Regions from separate parts of the Bacillus sp. ISL-46 genome, predicted to be linked through region 1. Evidence: riboswitches for the same ligand, from Rfam matches in the RefSeq annotation. Region 1 holds a riboswitch; each other region holds the start of a gene.
What was found. A riboswitch is a leader RNA that binds a small molecule or an ion and turns the genes downstream of it on or off. The one in region 1 is predicted to bind cobalamin.

Region 1 (6,809 bases):
ATCCTTTCAGAACTGCGCTGATAATCCTGTACTCAATCTGATACCAATCACCCGTTTCTCCTGTTATGACTACTTCTGAACCAGCTGGGATTGTTCTTAGTATCGTACTTTGTGTGGTTGCAGCCGAGCGCAAGTTGGCATTTTTTATAGTTAGTCCGAATCCTTCTGTTATCTGAATTATTTTGTCACGTACTGTATACTCATTCTTATTTCCAGCAAGATCTGTGAGTTTTACAATTGGATAGTAATTTCCACGGATGACATTAAAGCCACGGCTATTTTTTCCATCCCAATAAAAATTGGAAGTACCCTTCAAATGGCGTCCCCAACCGATGGTCTGAATTACCTGGCCGCTTTCATCAACAATGGTTACATCCATATCCGCCGTTTCACTTATTGTAACCGGAATCTTGATTTGATTCTTCCCATCCTGCATAGAAAGCTGGCTGACTGCTGGCAAATCGATCGTTGCCGTTGGCTTTTCTGTATCTAACTGGCTTGGTTTGGGCACGGCGTACGTATAGAGAAATTGATTCGTCTCGGTTACAAAAATTGTGTCTTTGATGACACCGATTGGGCGTAGACCAGATGCGCCTGTAGTAGGTGTAAGCTGAAGAGTTGAATAAATAAGCTGCCCAGTTGCTGAATTAAAGAATTTTATCTTGTTGTAATTTCCCAAAATAATTCTGTCTGAGGCTACGACCATACCGCTTGACCCTCTAATGGTCTGTAGTCCCCCGGCAACGAACTGCTCTGCGTACATGGTCTTCCATTTTTGTACTCCAGTATTTTTATCAATCGCCATGATATTGATCTCATCCAGGACAATTAAAGACTCATCCGTTACAGAAAGAGGCTGTGTAAACATACCCGTTGGACTATACTTCCATAATGTTTTTCCACTTGCTGCATCCAATGCCCAAATGTTTCTTGTTGTCGCCGGTTTTGTTTCGAAGTAAAGCTTCTCATCTTTATAGACAGGAGCTCCGTAAATAGGCAAGCTTGAATCAAGATCAAATGTCCAAAGAACAGTTCCTGTGGACGTATCGAATGCATACATTTTGGATGTCATTTGCACTGGATTCCGTATATTTGCATACAGTCTATTTCCGCCAGCAGCAAAAACTCCTTCGATTAGCTCTTGGAATTTAAGGGGATAACTCCATTTCTTTTGACCCGTTGTTATATCTACTGTACCAATCGCATCCAGACCCTCGGTGGTTCTGGTGTAATAAAATAATGTATTTTGGTCAAGTATTAGACGATTCGCAAAGCTATCAACGGTCCAAAGTGTCAGTGGAGAGGTTCCGTTATCCTGAATGGCATAAATATTAGTCATGGTTGAAGCGTATACCACTCCGTCTCTTGCTATCAAATCAAGAAATCCATTCTCGTCTTCTGTTGAAAAATTCCATCTCTCTTTATAGGTGTCCAAGTCGGTTGCAGAGAGTATTTTTTTCGAAATTCGTTCAGCAGAGTACAGCTGATTCTGATTTACACTAAACAGTTTAGATGCATTATTAAATGGATCTTTCTTTAATGATAATAACGTCAAATCTACTGGCATTGTAGCAGTTGAATAATTGGTATTTCCCTGGTCAGCTAAGTGCATTTCCCAGTTTTGATCATTAGCCCTTAAGCCACGATTCGTTACCAGCGCCGTTAATTCTGTTATCCTCTGCCTTAATTGTTGGTTTTCAACCTTTAATAGATGATAATCACTTGTGACTCTAAAAACCTTTTGTTTTTCATCCCAAGTAACCTTTGCTCCTACCCTGCTTAACTCTGATATCGGCACATACGTATTGTAAGGGTTATTTCTATAGTAATGATTGAAATACATCATATTTGAACATCACACCTCCATTTTCGTGCACTAATCATTTTATGCACATATACCTACGTGGTGATGTTCAGTTAATTAAACAAACCAAAGAGCCTTTCCAAAAATGGAAAAGGCCCTTAATTTAATTGTTAAGCTTAGATTTAAACAGTTTGTTGTTGCTGCTGGCGTAGTTTCCGAGCGGCTGACACCATATTTTTTAGCGATGCAATGGTTTCTTCTTCATGACGTGTTTTTAAACCACAATCTGGATTCACCCAGAACTGTTCTTTTGAAATAATTTCTAAACTATCGTTTAAAATCGCATTGATTTCTTCTAGACTTGGTACACGTGGACTATGAATATCATACACTCCTAAACCAATACCAAGTTCATATGGATTTTTTTTAAGAGATTGAATCAACTCCCCATGACTTCTAGACGTTTCGATTGAAATCACATCTGCGTCAAGGGCACGAATCGGCTCAATAAAGTCATTAAACTCGCAATAGCACATATGTGTATGGATTTGTGTTTCATTCTTCACACTAGAAGTTGCTAACTTAAAGGCATTTACCCCCCATGCTAAATAATCAGCCCATTTTTCTTTGCGTAATGGCAATCCTTCACGTAATGCCGGTTCATCCACTTGAATAATGGCAATGCCTGCATCTTCTAAAGCTTGAATCTCTTCTCTTAGTGCTAAGGCTAGTTGGTTGGCTACTTGTTCACGTGAAATATCATCGCGGACAAAAGACCAATTTAAGATTGTGATAGGACCTGTTAACATCCCTTTCACATACTTAGACGTTAATTGCTGTGCCGCTTCTACTTCCTTCACGGTCATTGGGGCTGTCCACTCGACGTCACCATAAATAATTGGTGGTTTGACACAACGTGAACCATAGGATACAACCCATGCTTTTTCTGTAAAGGCAAAACCTTCTAGCTTTTCTCCAAAGTACTCAACCATATCCGTCCGCTCAAATTCACCATGCACTAAAACATCCAGTCCTATTTCTTCTTGAATTTGAATCCAACGGGCTGTTTCACTTTTTAGAAACGCTGCATACTCAGCGTCTGTAATTTCCTTTTTACGCCATGCTGTACGTGTCCGTTTTACTTGATCTGACTGAGGGAAGCTGCCAATGGTTGTGGTTGGGTAATCCGGTAAATGTAATGCCTCTTTCTGCAAAGGCTGGCGTTCGTTAAACGTCAATGGACGGGTAAAATGCTCTGGCTTTACTTGTGATACCAGCTCTTTCACACGTGCATTTTTCCTCGCCTTATGCTGCTCTAATGCTTCAGTCGCTATCATACTTTGTGATACGCTCTTATTTCCAGTCCAGTTCTCGTCACGAAAATAGGATGTGATATGTGCTAACTCAACAATTTTCTCATCGGCAAATGACAAAGCATTTGTTAATGTCGCATCTAGACGCGTTTCAGCCTTCGTCGTCACAGGTACATGCTGTAAACTACATGAAGACTGAATCCAAGCTTCTTTTACCCCGCTTAATGATAAAATAGCTTTTGTATTCATTGCTTTTTCAGCCAAATTCGCCCGCCAAATATCACGTCCATTTACGATACCAATTCCTAATACTTTGTCTTGTGGGAACCCGTGTTTTCGAAGTGAAGCCATATTCTCTTCGGCACCATGTATGAAATCAAGACCAATCCCTGCAACAGGTAATTGAGACAGCTCTTCATACGCTGATAGTCCTTCAAAATAGGTTTGCAACATGATTTGTGCAGCCGGTACTTCTTCTGCTAACTGTTTGTAAATTTCTTGCACTAGTTTTACATCATCTGCTGTTAGGGAAAGGGTTAGTGCTGGTTCTTCCACTTGAATCCACTGTGCCCCAGCCTCTACAAGTTGCTGGAATACTTGAGCATATAACGGTAAGAGTTTTAAAATAAACAATGCTTTGGTTTTGGCATCGTATCCTTTCGTTAATTTAACAAAAGTAAAAGGACCGATTATTGTAGGCTTTGTAATAAGACCTAATTCCTCTTTGGCCTCTTCAAAATAATCTAAAATGTAGTTTTTGGTTAATTGTAATGACTTGCCTTCATACTCAGGTACAATGTAGTGATAGTTTGTGTTAAACCACTTTGTCATCTCACAAGCCACAACATGGCTTGCCCCACGGGCCATTTCATAATAAGTGGTTAGATCGACTTCACTACCTGTCCACTTATAACGATTTGGGATCAATCCGAACATTGCCGCATGGTCAAGCATACGGTCATAAATGGTAAAATCCCCAACTGTTAGTAACTCTAAGCCTAATGATTGCTGGCGCTTCAAATTATTCAAGCGATTCGTTTTCATCTCGAAAATAAATTGCTCCTCTGATATCGCACCCTTCCAAAAAGATTCTACACAACGTTTCCACTCCCGATTATCACCAATGTACGGGTAACCAATAGCAGTACTTACTAAATTCATTTTACATTCCTCCTGTTTTAAATTTACATATTCCCAAATAGAACAAAAGGCGCTGGAGCTGGATTCAGAGAACTAGTTCACGTTATCCAAAATAAATGATTTGATAATCTCCTATACAACAAAAAAGCCATCTCCACAAAATGGAAATGGCTTTACAATCAAGTTAAAGGTATGCTTATAAAAATATGCATAAACATCGCTGCTCATAACTCGTTTGTCGTACAAATGACTGTCACCACCTATTTCCACGTAGGTATCTGGTGTGTACTAGAATTTGGCAGGTCTCCTGGCTTATCATCATTGCTCCTCACACCTTCCCATCATTTGACAGTGGTATTTGTGATTCACTCCGATTTACAGTTGCGGGACAGCGACGGAATTACACCGTTCTTCCCTTTTAAGCCAAGCCTTAGCTTGGCACCAATTCTTACACGATATGTAATTTTCACTAACTATAGCATATTAATAATATGAAGTACATAATTTTCTGAAAAGTATTCAGCATGATTATATGGTCATATCAAGATGTTGCTGGGTTATACATCCTTTTATTTCTTTTGGTCACTTTGTTTGCTGGGTACTTACCACAAAAAAGCATCAGGGTTTCGAAAAAAGTCCCACCGAATCATGGCAATGATCTTTACGGTTATATTTCTAGTCCATATGCTTATTCCTGTTTGATATTTAAAATCCACATTAATGTATAAAAAATCTGTCAATCCCCGAAGTTTGTATAATTTTGTTAATTATATAAAAGGGCTAGATGCCATTGGCTGGTTTCTCCCAGACAGCATCTAACCCACTATTCATCTTAGTCCCTTTATCCAGTGTGATTTAAAGGTTTTTTAATACAATCTTCGCGACCGCTTCCACATGCGTGGTCATCGGAAACATATCGACCGGCTGCACTTCCACCGTTTTGTATCCTCCGTCCTCCAATATCCGTAAATCTCTTGCTAGGGTGGCTGGATTACACGATACATAAACGACCTTTTTCGGTTTCATCTCAATAATGGTCTGCAGCAAGGCCTCGTCACAGCCTTTGCGCGGCGGGTCAACAACCAAAACATCGGCGACATTACCTTCCTTATACCACTTTGGTATAACAACCTCCGCTTCCCCTGCAGCAAACTCTGTATTCGTCATCTCATTTAACGCTGCATTCCGCTTAGCATCCTCTATTGCCTCTGGAACAACTTCTACGCCGAATACTTTCCTTGCTTTTTGTGCTAAAAATAGAGAAATCGTTCCGATTCCACAGTAAGCATCAATGACGCTTTCTTCACCGCTAAGGTCCGCATATTCAAGCGCCTTATCATATAACACCTTTGTTTGAACAGGGTTTACTTGGTAAAAGGACAGTGCAGAAATGGCAAATTTCACATCCCCGATATAGTCATAGATGACTTCATTCCCCCACCAAACTGTCGTTTTTTCCCCCATGATGACGTTTGTGCGCTTCGAATTGACATTATGGACGATTGACTTTACCTTCGGGAGCCGCGCAACAATTTGCTCAACCAGCTGATTTTTCTGAGGAAGATCCGCCGTCCTCGTGATAATTACTACCATGAGCTCTCCCGTCTGCTGACCATAACGAGCCATAATGTGTCTGAGTACACCTTTATGAGATTCCTCGTGATACGCACGAATCCCTAGCTCGCTGCATATTTCCTTTACCGTCTGAACCGCTTCATTAATTTCAGGCAATTGAATGACACTCTCATTCGTATCAACAATTTCATGGCTCCTCGGTCTATAGAAGCCAGCAATCAATTTGCCGTCCTTCTCTCCAACAGGTACCTGGGCTTTGTTGCGGTAATGCAAGGGATGGTCCATCCCCAGAATCGGATGAACAACAACATCCTCCAGTTTACCGATCCGTGTGAGCACCTGACGGACCTGGTTTTCTTTATATTTCAGCTGACCTTCATAGCTGATGTGCTCGAGCTGGCAGCCGCCAAATTTATGGATATCACCGCTCTCAATATCGACTCGGAACGGGCTTTTTTCATAAAGCTCGACCAATCGCCCAAAGCCGTACCCTTTGCCTGTCTTAATCACCTTCACTTTTGCCTTTTCGCCCGGCAGTCCGTTCGAGACAAATAACGGGTACCCATCAACCTTGGCCACACCCGCTCCGTCATGGGTTAAATCTTCAAAAACTACATCTATGTAATCATTTTTATTAACCGGTACTATTCTGCTCATACGTTTCTTCCTTTGCTCGTTTTGACTGCTAAGATTGTAACACAAAGCATGACTGATTGCGAAACCTGTTAATGGACAAAAGCCTTTTTTTCAATAAGACTACGAAAATTGTCAGAATATTTTTGTTTTCAAATATAATAAAAGTGTATATGATTAAAACAATCTCATTTTTGGGAAGGAGAGGATATTGATGAAGATGCTAAAAAACCTTTCCATTCCGTTACTCCTTGCCTTCCTTACTTTCACCTTTATCCATTTTTCCTACTCACTTCCTCACTCCCACGCTAATATCAAAGCCATCATCAACGTAGATGATGGAG
Region 2 (6,809 bases), on a different contig from region 1:
TGACGGCCAATTCAAGGACCATTCCCCCTATCCATAAAAATAATAAAAATAAAAAGACCGTTTTGCTAAGAATTTGATTGGCCTTGATGATATGTTCCGTTTGGATGGACTGAATGGGTTCACCCATTTTTGCCCGGTTCGATATCAATCCTTTATAATAATTGATTCCGCCAAGCTGTATCCCTAAAATAGCTGCGACAGCCGCTTCACCCCAGCCGCTGTTTGGGCTCGGATGCTTTTTCGCATCACGGAATAAAATCGTCCAAGCTTTTCTATAAGGCATCCTTACGGGACGTTTTCCTATCAGCATGATGATCCCAGTTAATCGACTTGGAACCCAGCTCATCACATCATCCCATTTTGCAGACGCCCAGCCAAACTCTTTATATCTAGCGTTCATGTGGCCCACCATCGAATCACATGTATTGGTTGCGCGATAAACCATCGCCAGCGGGGCTCCGCCAATCAGTGCCCAAAACAAGGGGGCCGTCACCCCATCACTAGTATTTTCGGCCACAGTCTCAATCGTGCCGCGAGCGATTTCACTCTCATCCAAGGAATCTGTATCACGGCCAACAATATAGGATAGTTTTTTCCTAGCTTCAGGAAGGTCCCCTTCTATTAATGGACGATAGACTTCTAGAGAAGCCACCTTCAAGCTTTTTTGAGCAATGGTTGTAGAAATAATCATACCTTCCACTAAAATTCCAACAAAAGGATGAATCCAATATCCTATTAAAACTAATAACAAAACGACGAAAAAAACTAAGAGTAAGATAAAAAGGAGCATGGCCACCCCTTTCCACCGCTTAGACTTACCATTATTCCAACGTTTTTCAAGAAATGTTATCATCGTTCCAATCCATCTTACAGGGTGGGGCCAATCGGGTGGATCCCCAATAAACAGGTCAATAATATAGGCAACTGTGATTGAGATTAAATGATGAACGATCATTTGCATTTTCTCTTGCTGGATTTTTGAATCGCTTCGATCGTGCACTGATAAACTGCCTTGCTAATAAGCTTGCCTAACGGGGTAATCGTTCCCGCAAATTCTAATACTTCACCTGTTTGAGTAGCAGCAATTAAGATACTATCTGTCGATGTACCGGTGGCGATCGTTCCGGTGACTTCATCGATTACCTTTAGATCATTCAATGCCTTAACCTTCGCTTCAGTTGCGGTCATGATGCATTGTATGAAAGCTTCCTCTGTCAACTCACCGTTCACAAAAATCCATGTATTAATCGTACCAGGTATCATATCAAATGAATGCAGCTCACTTTTCGAAGCATCAATTGCATTTCCCACCCCAGCTGTCACAACAGCAAATACCGAGAAGCTATTATGTTCAAACCGCTTGTAAACTACATCTTCGAGGACAACTGCGGTCATCATGCCAACAGTTTCCGACGGTTCAAACCCGTTTGATTTTAAAAATGAGGTCATTTCTATACGATAGTCACTACAGCTGTAATCCTTGTGAACATGGCGGTTCACAAATGTTTGGTGCCATCCCGTTCCCGAACCAATCACCCCAGATGACATTGTCCTTAATGGCATGGGGGATGTTAACTCGATAAATTCTTCTGAAATATTCAGCATCGACTCATCTAGGTCAAAATCGACAACTTCGTGATTCACTTTTGGCAGTAAAACCATCTGCGGTGCAGCGACTTTAGGATGGGGATGTTTTTGAATGTCTGTATGATACACATCTCTTATTCGATCTTCCCGCAGCACCTCATTAGGAATATGATCAATATTTATCCTGCCATTTTCGAGAAGGAGCAATCGATCACAATAAAGCCCGGCAAGGTTTAAATCGTGAAAAATGGAGATGACTGTTAATCCATTTTCTGACGTCCATTGTTTTAAGAAATCTAACAATTCCTTTTGATACGACAAATCCAAATGGTTAGTGGGTTCATCTAACAATAGTATTTCAGGCTCTTGGGCCAAAGCTTGGGCGAGAAATACTCTTTGTTTTTCACCGCCTGATAATTCCTGAATATTTTTATTTTGGAATCTGGAAACACCAATTTGCTTCATTACTCGTTGGACAACCTCTTCATCGGCTTTACTCCAGGTTTGAAACAACCCCTTTTGATGTGCATAACGGCCAAGCGAGACGGTCTCTTTTACGGTGTATGAGAAAGATTGTGATGAATGTTGTGAAAGAACGGCAATAATTTGGGCCAGCTGTTTTGCTTTGTATTCCTGCAGCCGTTTCCGATTGATAAAAATCTCACCCTTTTGGATTGGTAAAATTCCACTAAGCATTTTTAAAAGGGTTGTCTTTCCACTTCCATTCGGCCCCAATATCCCGAATAATTCTCCCTTTTCCACATCAAAAGAAATGTCTTTCAGAACCGCTTCACTCGAGTATCCACCGGAAATCTGTTGAACACTAAGCATCCTTTAACCACTTCTTTCCGTTCTTTTTCTTTGGAGCAGGATTATTGCAAATACCGGTGCACCAATTAAAGCCGTGATGACACCAATGGGTAATTCTGTAGGAGATATGATTGTTCTTGAAATTAGGTCAGCTAAGATTAAAAAACCGCTTCCTGTTATGATTGATAACGGAAGGAGGTGCCGGTGATCGGGACCCCATAATAATCTTGATAAATGTGGAATCACTAGCCCGACAAAACCAATGGTACCTGACACCGCAACTGCCGCTCCTGTTAAAATAGAGCCAGCTGTTAAAATAATTAGCTTTCTTTTTTGAACATTGACCCCTAAATGCTGTGCCCGCTCTTCACCAAACGACATGGCGTTTAGTTCCTTTGCATTAAAAATCAGCAGGCCTGAGCCAATGATAAAAAATGGCAAAATGATCTTTATGTACTCCCAGCCTCTCATCGATACACTTCCTAATAGCCAGCCAATAATTTGCCTCAACTCATCTCCAGTAAGCGCAATCATCAGCGAAATAATTGCCCCTAAGAAGGAGCTAAAAATTATCCCTGTTAAAATAATCGTTTCCACTCTCATCGAACGCTCTATTTTACTGGCGAAAGTAAGGACTAAAAAGATGGTTAAAAAGGAAAATAAAATACTTAGCAATGGTAATGTGAAGGAACCAATAAAAGGAATAGATAGATGGAAAAACAGTGTCAACACCGCTCCAACTGACGCCCCGGAGGATACACCCAATGTATAAGGATCTGCTAACGGATTTCTTAGCAGACCTTGGAAGACTGCCCCTGCAATAGCAAGAGAAGCCCCGACAAGACCAGATAAAATCACTCTAGGTAAGCGAATGTTAAGGACAATACTTGAATACATAGGGTCAATTGTCTCCAATGAAATAACCCCAAATAATTTAGCACTGATAATCTTAATAATTGTTAAGATTGGAACCGAAACTGTTCCAATTGAAATCCCTAATAAAAAAGCTAGAACAAGGAACATTCCAGCTATTATATAGGCTAAATATTTATTATTTAAAAATCTCAGGATAGACAGCCTTTGCAAGATCTTCTACTCCTTCAACGATCCGAGGGCCTGAGCGAGTCACGCGATCAGAATCCACATCGACTACATGCTTATTTTTTACAGCGTTGACCGTTTCCCAGCCCTTTCTAGTTAAAACTTGTTCCGCCGGATTTTTGACATAGTATCCATAGGTAGTCAGGATTACATCTGGATTGCGTTTAATCATCGCCTCTTGATCAATTTTAATCCAGCCTTCTTGATCATTTGCGATGTTTTCCGCATTAATTATATTTAGCATTTGATCCATAAAGGTATTCTTGCCAGGTGTATAAATTTCTGGAGCGGGTGAAACTTCAACTAATACCTTTTTCTTTTCTTTTATTTCCCCAGCCTTTGCTTTAATTTCGGCCAATTTATCCTTCATCCCTTTAATCATCTCATCGGCTTTCGCTGTTTCACCGGTAGCTTTCCCAATCATATCAATGGAATCATAAACTTGGTCAAAATTTTGCGCATCATTAACAACCAAAACGGTAATTCCAGCATCTTTAAGCTGCTGAAGCCCTGCTTCAGAATTATGAGCGGACGATGCATGTGCTAGCACTAAATCTGGTTTTAAGGAAATGATTTTTTCTAAGTTTATTTCCTGTCCGCCGATTTTTTCTTTTTTCGTCGCTGCTTCCGGATAATTATCGAAATCAGACACTCCCACCACTTCTTTGTCAAGTCCTAATGCAAATGCAATTTCTGTATTACTTGGAATTAGTGAAACGATCTTTTCAGGTTTCTTTTCGATGATAACTTTAGTTTTGGCAGCATCAGTAAGTGTAACTGGATAGGTTATTTCCGCTGTTTTCTTTTCTACACTAGTTTTATTTTCTTCGTTAACTTCGTCTTTCTTTTCAGCACATCCTGCTAAAACTCCTACTGTCAATAATACTACTAACAGCAATGAATACAATTTTTTCATTTTTCTCCCTGCTTTCTGTGTAATTACCTTATGTAACAAAAAATAATTCCTCTTGTGCTAAACACAATTGCTTGGATAACAACAAAAAAACATCTCCACACTGTTAATGGAGATGTTGGTATGATTAGATTCAATTACTAGTGAAAAGTAAAAGGAGTCTAGCCTTCAACACCTTCCTATCCTCGTAGGTTTATTGGCGCACAAGAATTAGGCAGGTTTCCTGGCTCATGATCATCGCTTCCTATGCCTTCCCATCGAATTCGACAGTGGCACCATATAGGTTGCTCTCATTTACAGTGGCGGGACCGCGTTGGCTTATACCAAACTTCCCTTTTAAGCTGAAAATCTTTCGTAAAGATTTAGCACCTAATTTTTAAAAATATTTTTTGTTAAATTCATTATAGAAAAGGTGGAATGATTTGTATATGTTTTTTGCAATAATTTTATAGTTCAATCGTTCTGCATAAATTTGCCATTTCAATAGCTGCCGATGCTGCGTCCCAACCTTTATTACCTGCTTTTGTTCCGGCACGCTCAATCGCTTGTTCAATAGAATCCGTGGTTAACACTCCAAAAATGACCGGAATGCCACTACTTAAATTAATTGCGGAAACCCCTTTTGCCACTTCATTACAAACAAAGTCAAAATGTGGAGTAGAGCCGCGAATGACTGTGCCGAGCGTGATAACTGCATCATATTTTTTGCTATTAGCCATTTTTTGGGCAATTAATGAAATCTCAAATGCACCTGGTACCCAGGCAATATCTACGTCTGTCTCACTGACGCCATGTCTTTTAAGTGCATCCTGTGCACCGCCTAATAATTTACTTGTAATGAATTCATTAAAACGTCCAACCACGATTCCAACTTTTAATCCTGAGCCAACTAAATTTCCTTCAAAAATATTACCCATGAGTATGCCTCCTAAATTTGTTTTAAACTTCCCGCTTAACTAAGTTTTCCTTGTTGTTTCGGTATTCTACTAAATCTTTAATCGTTATCATTTTAATGTTTAGCTTATCAGCAATTTTACGCAGTTGGGGGACACGTGCCATCGTGCCATCGTCATTCATGATTTCACAAATGACACCAGCAGGCTTGGCACCGCATAAAATTGCAAGGTCTACAGCTGCTTCTGTATGCCCCGTTCTGCTCAAGACTCCGCCTTTTTTAGCAATTAGCGGAAACATATGCCCTGGTCTTAAAAAATCAGATGCTTTTGATTCCGGGTCAACCATACTCAACACCGTTGCTGAACGTTCAAATGCAGAAATGCCAGTGGTAGAAAATTTATGGTCAATGCTTACGGTAAAAGCTGTTCGATTTGGATCCGTGTTCTTGGAAACCATTGGATGTAAGTCGAGCTTTTGAGCTAATGCCTCGTCAATGGGAACACAGATTAGACCTCTTCCGTGAGTGGCCATAAGATTTATAACCTCAGGCGTTGCTTTTTCAGCAAGAGAAATAAAGTCCCCTTCATTTTCCCTGTTCTCATCATCGCAGGCAATAACAACCTTTCCTTCTTTTAAATCAGCAAGAGCTTCGTCAATCGTATTAAACACGCCACATCTCTCCTTTCAAAATTACAAACCAATTAAAACTAGACTTTTCCAACCATCATTTAATTAAAGCCATTGTCTGCTAAAAATTGTGCCGTTATCCCTGTCTTACGCTTTTGCGCTGTATCACTTGAAAGGTTTTTGATAAAATGTCCAACGTATTTACCAATCATATCGCATTCTAGATTAACGATATCCCCTGACCCTTTTAGTCCCAAAATCGTTTCCGATAATGTATGGGGGATGATCGATAGTGTAAAACTATTTTCTGTTACCGCAAAAACAGTCAAACTTGTCCCATCTACCGTGATAGAGCCTCTTAAGATGACATATTTTAATAATTCCTGCTCCGCTTCAATCTCATAGTAGACCGCATTTTCGAAGGACTGTTTACTTTTAATTATGCCTGTTCCATCGATATGTCCTGAGACAAAATGGCCGCCAAACCTTCCACCTGCTGCCATCGCCCGCTCAAGATTTACTTTGGAACCTCGCTTTACCATATTTAAACTTGAAGCTTTGACCGTTTCGGGCATAACATCTACCGTGAACAGCTTTCCCGTAAAGGATGTCACCGTTAGACATACCCCGTTGACCGCAATACTGTCGCCAAGGTGAACATCATTTAGTATTTTCTTTGCTTCAATGGCTAACACAAACGACTCCCCAGTCCGCTGGATGTTCGCGACTACCCCAATTTCTTCAATAATTCCAGTAAACATAATTTCCTTCTCCTTACTAGGTTCCACTTAAATTCTTACGCTAAAATGAAAAGGACCCTGAAGACAATAAGTCCTCAGGGTCCTGTAAAAGACAATAGAAAATAAAGGGTTAA
Region 3 (6,809 bases), on a different contig from region 1:
TGTATTTAAAATGATTGTTCTGTTGTGACGGTTGGTGTGGAACCAATCCTTTTATCTAATTCTGCGATGACATCAATAAAATTAGCATAGACGGTGACATAATTCAGTTTCGGGCGGCCAATAAGGATGACCTCAATCCCCAGTTCCTTGGCCGCTTCCACCTTTTCATCGACCGATCCGACTTTCCCGCTCTCTTTCGTCACCATTAAGGTCACGCCATATTGCTTATATAGGGCTTTGTCGAACTCTTTTGAAAATGGTCCCTGGATCGCAACAATATTTTTCTGCAGCAGCCCTAGCTGCTCACATTTTTCCATATTATCCACACGAGGCAGCATCCTGGCGATCAAGCGGATGTCCGGGTTTCCTAATAGTTTTTCTGTGAAAATTTGAAGCGTCTTGCTGCCAGTCGTCAGCATCACCACGCCTTTTTTGGTTAATGCAAGCTCCGCTGCTTCCTCGTAGCTTTCGACGACTGTCATGTTGTCATATTGGAAAGTTTGTGACTCCCGTTCATACCGGATATAGGGGATTCCCGCCGTTTGGGCCGCCTTGATAGCGTTTTTCGAAGCTTCTTCCGCAAACGGATGACTGGCATCGACAACCGTTAGAATCCCTTTTGTGTCAATCAACCCCACCATGTCTTCATCCGTTAATCTTCCTACTTGAACAGGTATCCCTGACTCCCTTAATTCAACCGCTGCATTTTCTGTGACAACGGAGGCCAGGAGATCGAAGCCCTCCTTTTTTATTTCTAAAGCAAGGGCTCGTGCATCACTTGTACCGGCTAATACGAAAATCATCCTCTATCTCCTGCCTTTTTGCTCTGCATGTTCGTGATCATGGTGATGGTCGTGGTCATGGTCATGGTCATGATGGTCATGGCCGTGATGATGATCGTGATCATGATCATGGTGGTGGTGATGATCGATATGTTCCATTACATTGAGACGGTATTGGCAGGTATCGCAGTTCATCTTCACCTCATCACGGAGGGCTTCTTCCACCCGATCGATTAAAATCGTCTGTAATTTTGGATGATAACCAAAATAGTCAGCCAACAGAAATTCAACCGCGGAATATTGATTTTGAATAGGAACCATCATATCTTCTAACCGTTTAATCAGGATGCCGGTGAATAGAAAGTAAGGCAGGATTACCACTTTTTTTGCTCCAAGCTTAATACAGCGCTCAATCCCTTCGTTCACAAGGGGATTGGTCACCCCCATAAAAGCAGGTTCGACGATTTTATAGTTTGTTTTTTCCCATAGTAATCTAGCAATTTTATATAAATCACTATTCGCATCGGGATCGCTTCCGCCCCGTCCTAACAAAAGGACAGCCGTATCGTCTTCGATGGATTCTAAATTCTCGCCAATTTCCATTAATCTCGTTTTTAGAATTTCAAATGTTTCCTCATGAACACCTATTGGCCGGCCATAAGTAAATTGAACAAGTGGATATTTATTCTTTGCCTCATCAATAGCTGCTGGAATATGAATTTTGGAGTGTCCTGCTTGTAAGAGCATGATTGGAATCACGACAATATGGTCGGCTCCTTTCTCCACACACAGATCGATTCCTTGATTAACGGTTGGTCGTTCAAATTCTAAAAAGCACGTCTCAACCAGGAAAGAATCGTCCCAAGTCTTTCTCATCTCACCGATGAACTCGCGAACCTGCTGATTTCCCTCTTGATCTCTGCTCCCATGCCCCACAAATAAAATTGCTTTCAAAATATTTCCTCCCCTTTGTTTGTAAATGCCTACCTGCCAATTGACCTAGACTTCTTCCCATTACTCCCCGCAAACAGCCGCTTCGATTTTAAGGTTAGGTGTGATATCCTGGTACACAAAACCTTGAACCTCTTTGACCCGTTTAAAAAATTTATAGAAACGTTCATTTGGATAGGCCTTTTGTTTGTACTCTTGAACAATCCCCTCTATGACCCCGACAATTTGGTCCGGTGCGATTCCTTCCGCTACGATTTGGCCGGGATGTGCCGTTCTTCCGGCTACCTTTGCCCCTAAAAATAAATCAAACGCTCCCTTACGGTAGACAATGCCAATATCCTCTTTTACGGCTCCATAACAGGCCATGCCGCAGCCATTCACACCTAGTTTCAATTCTTTGGGGAGTTCAATGCCGCCAAGTCTTTCCTGCAGCTCATCGGCATAAGGGATGGAATCCTTCTTTTCTCCGTCACAAAAATCACAGGCTTTTACGGTTAATACGTCACCAACAGGAGCAATCAAAAAGTTGGCCGCCGCTAGTTTTTCAACAATCTCATCAGGCTTTGAGGTTAAAATTTGCAGCTTCATAAAATGGTCTTGTGTGTATTCCATGACACCTTCTTCTCCGACAATTTCGGAAAGAATGACCATTTGAGTCGCGGTAAATTTTTTATTGGCGACTCCAGGGCTGACCGCTACCTCAAAAATAGATTGAAAATCTTGCTTCACCAATAAACCTTGGGATGGTCCATCGTTCTCACCAAGGATCATTTGCAAGGCTTCCTCGGCCAGCTCTCTTGGCGACTCTTTCACTGAGGTTGGGGTGACTAGTTCCTTGTTTACCGGTGTTACATCTTCCATTTGCTCCAGTGCCCATGGTTCGGCTTCCTTTTGCAGTCGCTGATGCGGTTTCAACGGCTGAATTGCCTGATTTAATGTATACTTCCGCTGATAACCGCGCGGAGTGATGATCAAGCCGTCGTAGAAAAATGTGGAAGAGTTGCCAATTAAAACGGTGGTTAACATGCCAATTTCATGTTCGAGCATCTCTTGTAAATTGGTTAAGACGATCTTTTGACTATCACGGTAAGCACTCTTTACCAATCCTACAGGGGTTTCTGGCGAGCGATATTTTAGTAGAATTTTTTGAGCTTCCATGATCTGCCGTGTTCTTCTCCCGCTTTTTGGATTATATAAAGCAATCACAAAATCAGCTTGAGCGGCCGCTTCGATTCGTTTCTCGATTATGCTCCAAGGTGTCAAATGGTCACTTAAGCTGATCGTACAGGCATCATGCATGACCGGCGCGCCTAATAAAGAAGCACAGGAGTTGATGGCAGAAATGCCAGGTACCACCTCCACTTCTACCCCTGAGTCTTTTTTCCAGCCTTTTTCGATTAGCACTTCGTAAACCAGTCCTGCCATTCCATATACACCGGCATCACCGCTTGAAATGACGGCTACCGTGTAACCGAGTTCGGCCTGTTTCACTGCCTCCTGGGCCCGGCTCACTTCTTCTGTCATTCCTGTGCTGATGATTTGCTTTCCAGCTATTAATCCCTTGATTAAATCAACGTAGGTTTTGTAGCCGATGATGATATCACTTTCTTCGATGGCTTCTTTTGCCCGTCCGGTGATATGTTTTTCATCACCGGGGCCAAAACCAATAACTAATAATTTGCCTTTCACACTATTACGCCACCTTCCAAAATTTCAAACTAGAATCCAGATACTATCCGCTGTTAAATCTTTTCTTTAACAGCTTTTTGTACTCCTTCGATGCATTCCGACCCTTCTGGCTGTATGAATCCTTCTTCGGAATATTCATAGATCGCATGCTCCTGAAGGCAATGACCTTCCGCCAGATGACGCCTTACAATCGTAGCTCCCACTTCTGGCGTCACGTTTTTATACCAGGTCCCGTCTGGATAAACGATAGCAACGGGAGCGTCCTTACATCTCCCATTGCATCTCGTTCTTGTTGTATGTACGAGTGAATCTAAGTTTAAATTGGTGATTTCATTCCGAATCGCTTGTGTCGCTTCCTCCCCACCCTTTCTCATACAGCTGCTGCCGTTGCAAATGAAAACATGGTGTTTCGTCCCTTGTAAATTCCAAGTAGTCATGTCACACTCTCCTTTTCGTTTTTTACGTAAAAAAAGCACCCCTATGGACATAGGGGTGCAGAATATATACACACAAAAAAATAGCGGTGTATGATCAGCACTTCTACCTATGTTCCCGTAGGTTGATGGAAGTTATTAGGTAAAGGCAGGTCTCCTGACTTAGGTTCATCATTCCATTGCGTCTTCCCGAATTCCTTCAGTGACATCTGCAATGAACTCCCCATACAGTGGCGGGTACCGTGACGGATTTAAACCGTACTTCCCAATTAAGCACATATTCGTGCACCTATCCTAATCTATTCAATTGTTAAAATGGCTTGTTCCTTCTAAAGCTAAACTATGAGAATTAAAAATGATTTAGAATCATCAAAACGAAAAAAATCCGTTCAACATTAGTTGAACGGATAAAACGTCAGCACAAAGAAAGTTAATAAATAATCCTTTTTGTCCAAACGTTCCATCTTCTCAACCCCCGAAGAAATCGAAACTTAAAAAGCTAAGACAGGTCTCCTGACTTGTGTTTCTTCCTACTTTAGACCCTTCCCGAATCGTCAATAAATAAACGGTCCAGTGGTTTGTCTATTTCGTCCACACTTACAGTTGCGGGGACAGTTCTGGCCTTTCACCAGATTCCCTATTAAGCCCTAAGGCATCTTAACTAATAGTTAACAAATTCATATGTAATTTTAAGAGATAATAATTATACTAGTCTAACAAATAGAATATTTCAAGTGCTTTTTTAATTCCCTTATATTATTTTAGGGGATCGGCATAGCTATCGGATTTGAAAGGCTCGATAAAACGATGGTTTAAAAATTAAAAATTTTTATTCCTTTCTGATTACAAAAGGGTGTCCCTATTTTTAAGGACACCCTAGCTAATTTTTGATTAACAATTATTCCATTAGGCCTCTTATGTTAGGTGAAAAAGTTTTTGTTCATTTCTTTTATTAAAAGGTCCAATTGTTACATCTCCCCACCAAAGGTGGCCACTGTCTGTCTGTCAGGACCAAACTCCTGACCATTCCATTTCAATACAGTTTGTACATATCCCAGACTGTCCGCATTATACCTGCCAGCTATCCTTTGATACGCTTCGAGTTCATATCTATTATCCCTGTTAAAATCAATCGGGTATAAACCAGACAAAGGATTCACCCACCCATTAATAGGAGCCCTTAATATTCCTTGGGGGTTATAGATTTCCGATAAATATTCCTTCCCCTTATAAATAAGGTCAAGAATATACTTTTCTCTAAGACGATAACTGATTACCTTTGCTTTGTATTGATTTTCATATGTCACATCGTACTTATAGGAATCATTGAATGCATCTGAATCAAATATTTGTCTAATTTGACCGTTCATATAAGAAAAAATATACGCATAGACCGTGCCGGCGCTTCCTCCGGTGTCAATAACCACTAAAATACCTTCCCCCTTTTTGCCTGTCAAATCACCTAGAAAAAGTGTGGGGTTGTATCCTGAGTTATTTTTAAAATGGATGTGATCATAGTGATGTGTTCTCCCATTTTGGACAACCAATGTGATATCTTTCCAAAATGGACTATCAGGAGTTTTATATGCCGTAAGATAAACATTATCCTTTATCCCGTCTCCGTCAATATCACCCCTCTTTACTGTTACGATGGCTGGACTATTAGTATCTATCTGTCTTGAATCAGCTGATTGCAGTCCGGCCCGTATTTCAAAAAGTTTGTGCTTTGAAGGATAAGGATTGGGAAAGGACAAAGCCAGATCAATTGTTTGCAGTGCTTCATTTGTTAATCCAGCTCTTGCCTGCGTTTTAGCCAAACAGTACCAATAATAGGGATGATTCGTCTCACGTATTTTTGTGTAATAATGATGGAGCTCTTTATTGAAGTCATTGGTGTCCATTTACAACCCACCTGTCTTATTATTCTCCATATATACTTATGTACGAATTCACAGGAGCATTCCAAGGTCCGTTTTCCATAGGTTATCGTCTCGTAGGTTCCATCTTTTTTCCATAAAAAAAAGCAGGTACCTGAGCTATTACTAGCCATTACCTGCTTTTTCGTGAAGTTCCACTAGATATCAGTTTTATCACCCAACAAGTCTAATGGAGAATTGTCTCCAACGTTCTCTAGCAGCGGAGTTTCTACCGCTACACCTAAATTTTTTAGTAGTTTAGCAATGGTTTTCATACCACTAAGGGGATTAATTTTGGTTTCATAAGAATCTTGAATGCCATGTTTCTAAATGGGTAGCCCCAACGACATGGAAGACATTCGGACGATCAATCAGGAATTTTAAGGCGACAAAGTCTTTATCCATTGTTAATTCATAGAGCATTCGTTTGAGCCCCTTGATCCTTCCTCTATAGATATTTCATTTGTATGCCTGGCTATTTTTTATTCCTCCTTGTTACATGACAAATGATTCAATTCAAAAGTAGCTGTAATTTTCAGATTCCTTTGTTTATAGATAATAATCTTTTATTTAATCTAGGAGTATACATGATCAAGAATCCAGAACGCCCAAAAGTGTATAGAATGAAAGCCAGCCATAGGCCATGATTATGCCAGATAGGTGTTGCCGTAATTTGTATAAGGATATAGGCGATCATTGCGTAAATCATAGAGTTTCGAACGGGAGCAATTTCAGTTGCACCTGTGAAGGCACCATAAATGACAAGGCCAAAACACGCGGCAAACGGGTATAGAATAAGCCATGTTCCATATGTAGTTGAAAGTTCGATTACACTTGGTAGATTGGTAAAAAGCGCAATAATTTGTTTTTGAAATAATCCATATATACAAGCTATCACAAAAGCCGTAATCACCGACCATTGTTTTGATAAAGTAAGTGTTTTTTTATATAAATCCTTGTCGTTTGCTCCTACCGCTTTGCCGACAAGAATACTCGTAGCGTTAGCAAACCCCTCAAAGAAATAAGCCATAATGTAA

Region 2: it holds a riboswitch for cobalamin, as region 1 does, so the genes downstream of both, J7E67_RS05170 (ABC transporter substrate-binding protein) here and metE (5-methyltetrahydropteroyltriglutamate--homocysteine S-methyltransferase) in region 1, are expected to answer to the same signal.
Region 3: it holds a riboswitch for cobalamin, as region 1 does, so the genes downstream of both, J7E67_RS03355 ((2Fe-2S) ferredoxin domain-containing protein) here and metE (5-methyltetrahydropteroyltriglutamate--homocysteine S-methyltransferase) in region 1, are expected to answer to the same signal.

Annotation. Positions count from the first base shown of each region.
Region 1 covers NZ_JAGGQR010000046.1:13,178-19,986, reverse strand. Annotated here, with positions in the region: gene J7E67_RS21845 (outer membrane protein assembly factor BamB family protein) at 1-1,846, opposite strand, end outside; gene metE (5-methyltetrahydropteroyltriglutamate--homocysteine S-methyltransferase) at 1,987-4,278, opposite strand; cobalamin riboswitch at 4,538-4,718, opposite strand; gene rlmD (23S rRNA (uracil(1939)-C(5))-methyltransferase RlmD) at 5,113-6,489, opposite strand; gene J7E67_RS21830 (hypothetical protein) at 6,680-6,809, shown strand, end outside.
Region 2 covers NZ_JAGGQR010000010.1:178,850-185,658, forward strand. Annotated here, with positions in the region: gene cbiB (adenosylcobinamide-phosphate synthase CbiB) at 1-955, opposite strand, end outside; gene cobD (threonine-phosphate decarboxylase CobD) at 1-15, opposite strand, end outside; gene J7E67_RS05160 (heme ABC transporter ATP-binding protein) at 952-2,418, opposite strand; gene J7E67_RS05165 (FecCD family ABC transporter permease) at 2,422-3,483, opposite strand; gene J7E67_RS05170 (ABC transporter substrate-binding protein) at 3,449-4,414, opposite strand; cobalamin riboswitch at 4,608-4,799, opposite strand; gene ribH (6,7-dimethyl-8-ribityllumazine synthase) at 4,858-5,328, opposite strand; partial or broken gene ribB (3,4-dihydroxy-2-butanone-4-phosphate synthase) at 5,354-5,977, opposite strand; gene ribE (riboflavin synthase) at 6,037-6,696, opposite strand.
Region 3 covers NZ_JAGGQR010000009.1:8,562-15,370, reverse strand. Annotated here, with positions in the region: gene cobK (precorrin-6A reductase) at 6-803, opposite strand; gene J7E67_RS03365 (sirohydrochlorin chelatase) at 807-1,736, opposite strand; gene cobJ (precorrin-3B C(17)-methyltransferase) at 1,797-3,422, opposite strand; gene J7E67_RS03355 ((2Fe-2S) ferredoxin domain-containing protein) at 3,476-3,859, opposite strand; cobalamin riboswitch at 3,987-4,164, opposite strand; cobalamin riboswitch at 4,343-4,531, opposite strand; gene J7E67_RS03350 (VCBS repeat-containing protein) at 4,825-5,757, opposite strand; gene J7E67_RS31740 (hypothetical protein) at 6,073-6,195, opposite strand; gene J7E67_RS03345 (MATE family efflux transporter) at 6,308-6,809, opposite strand, start outside.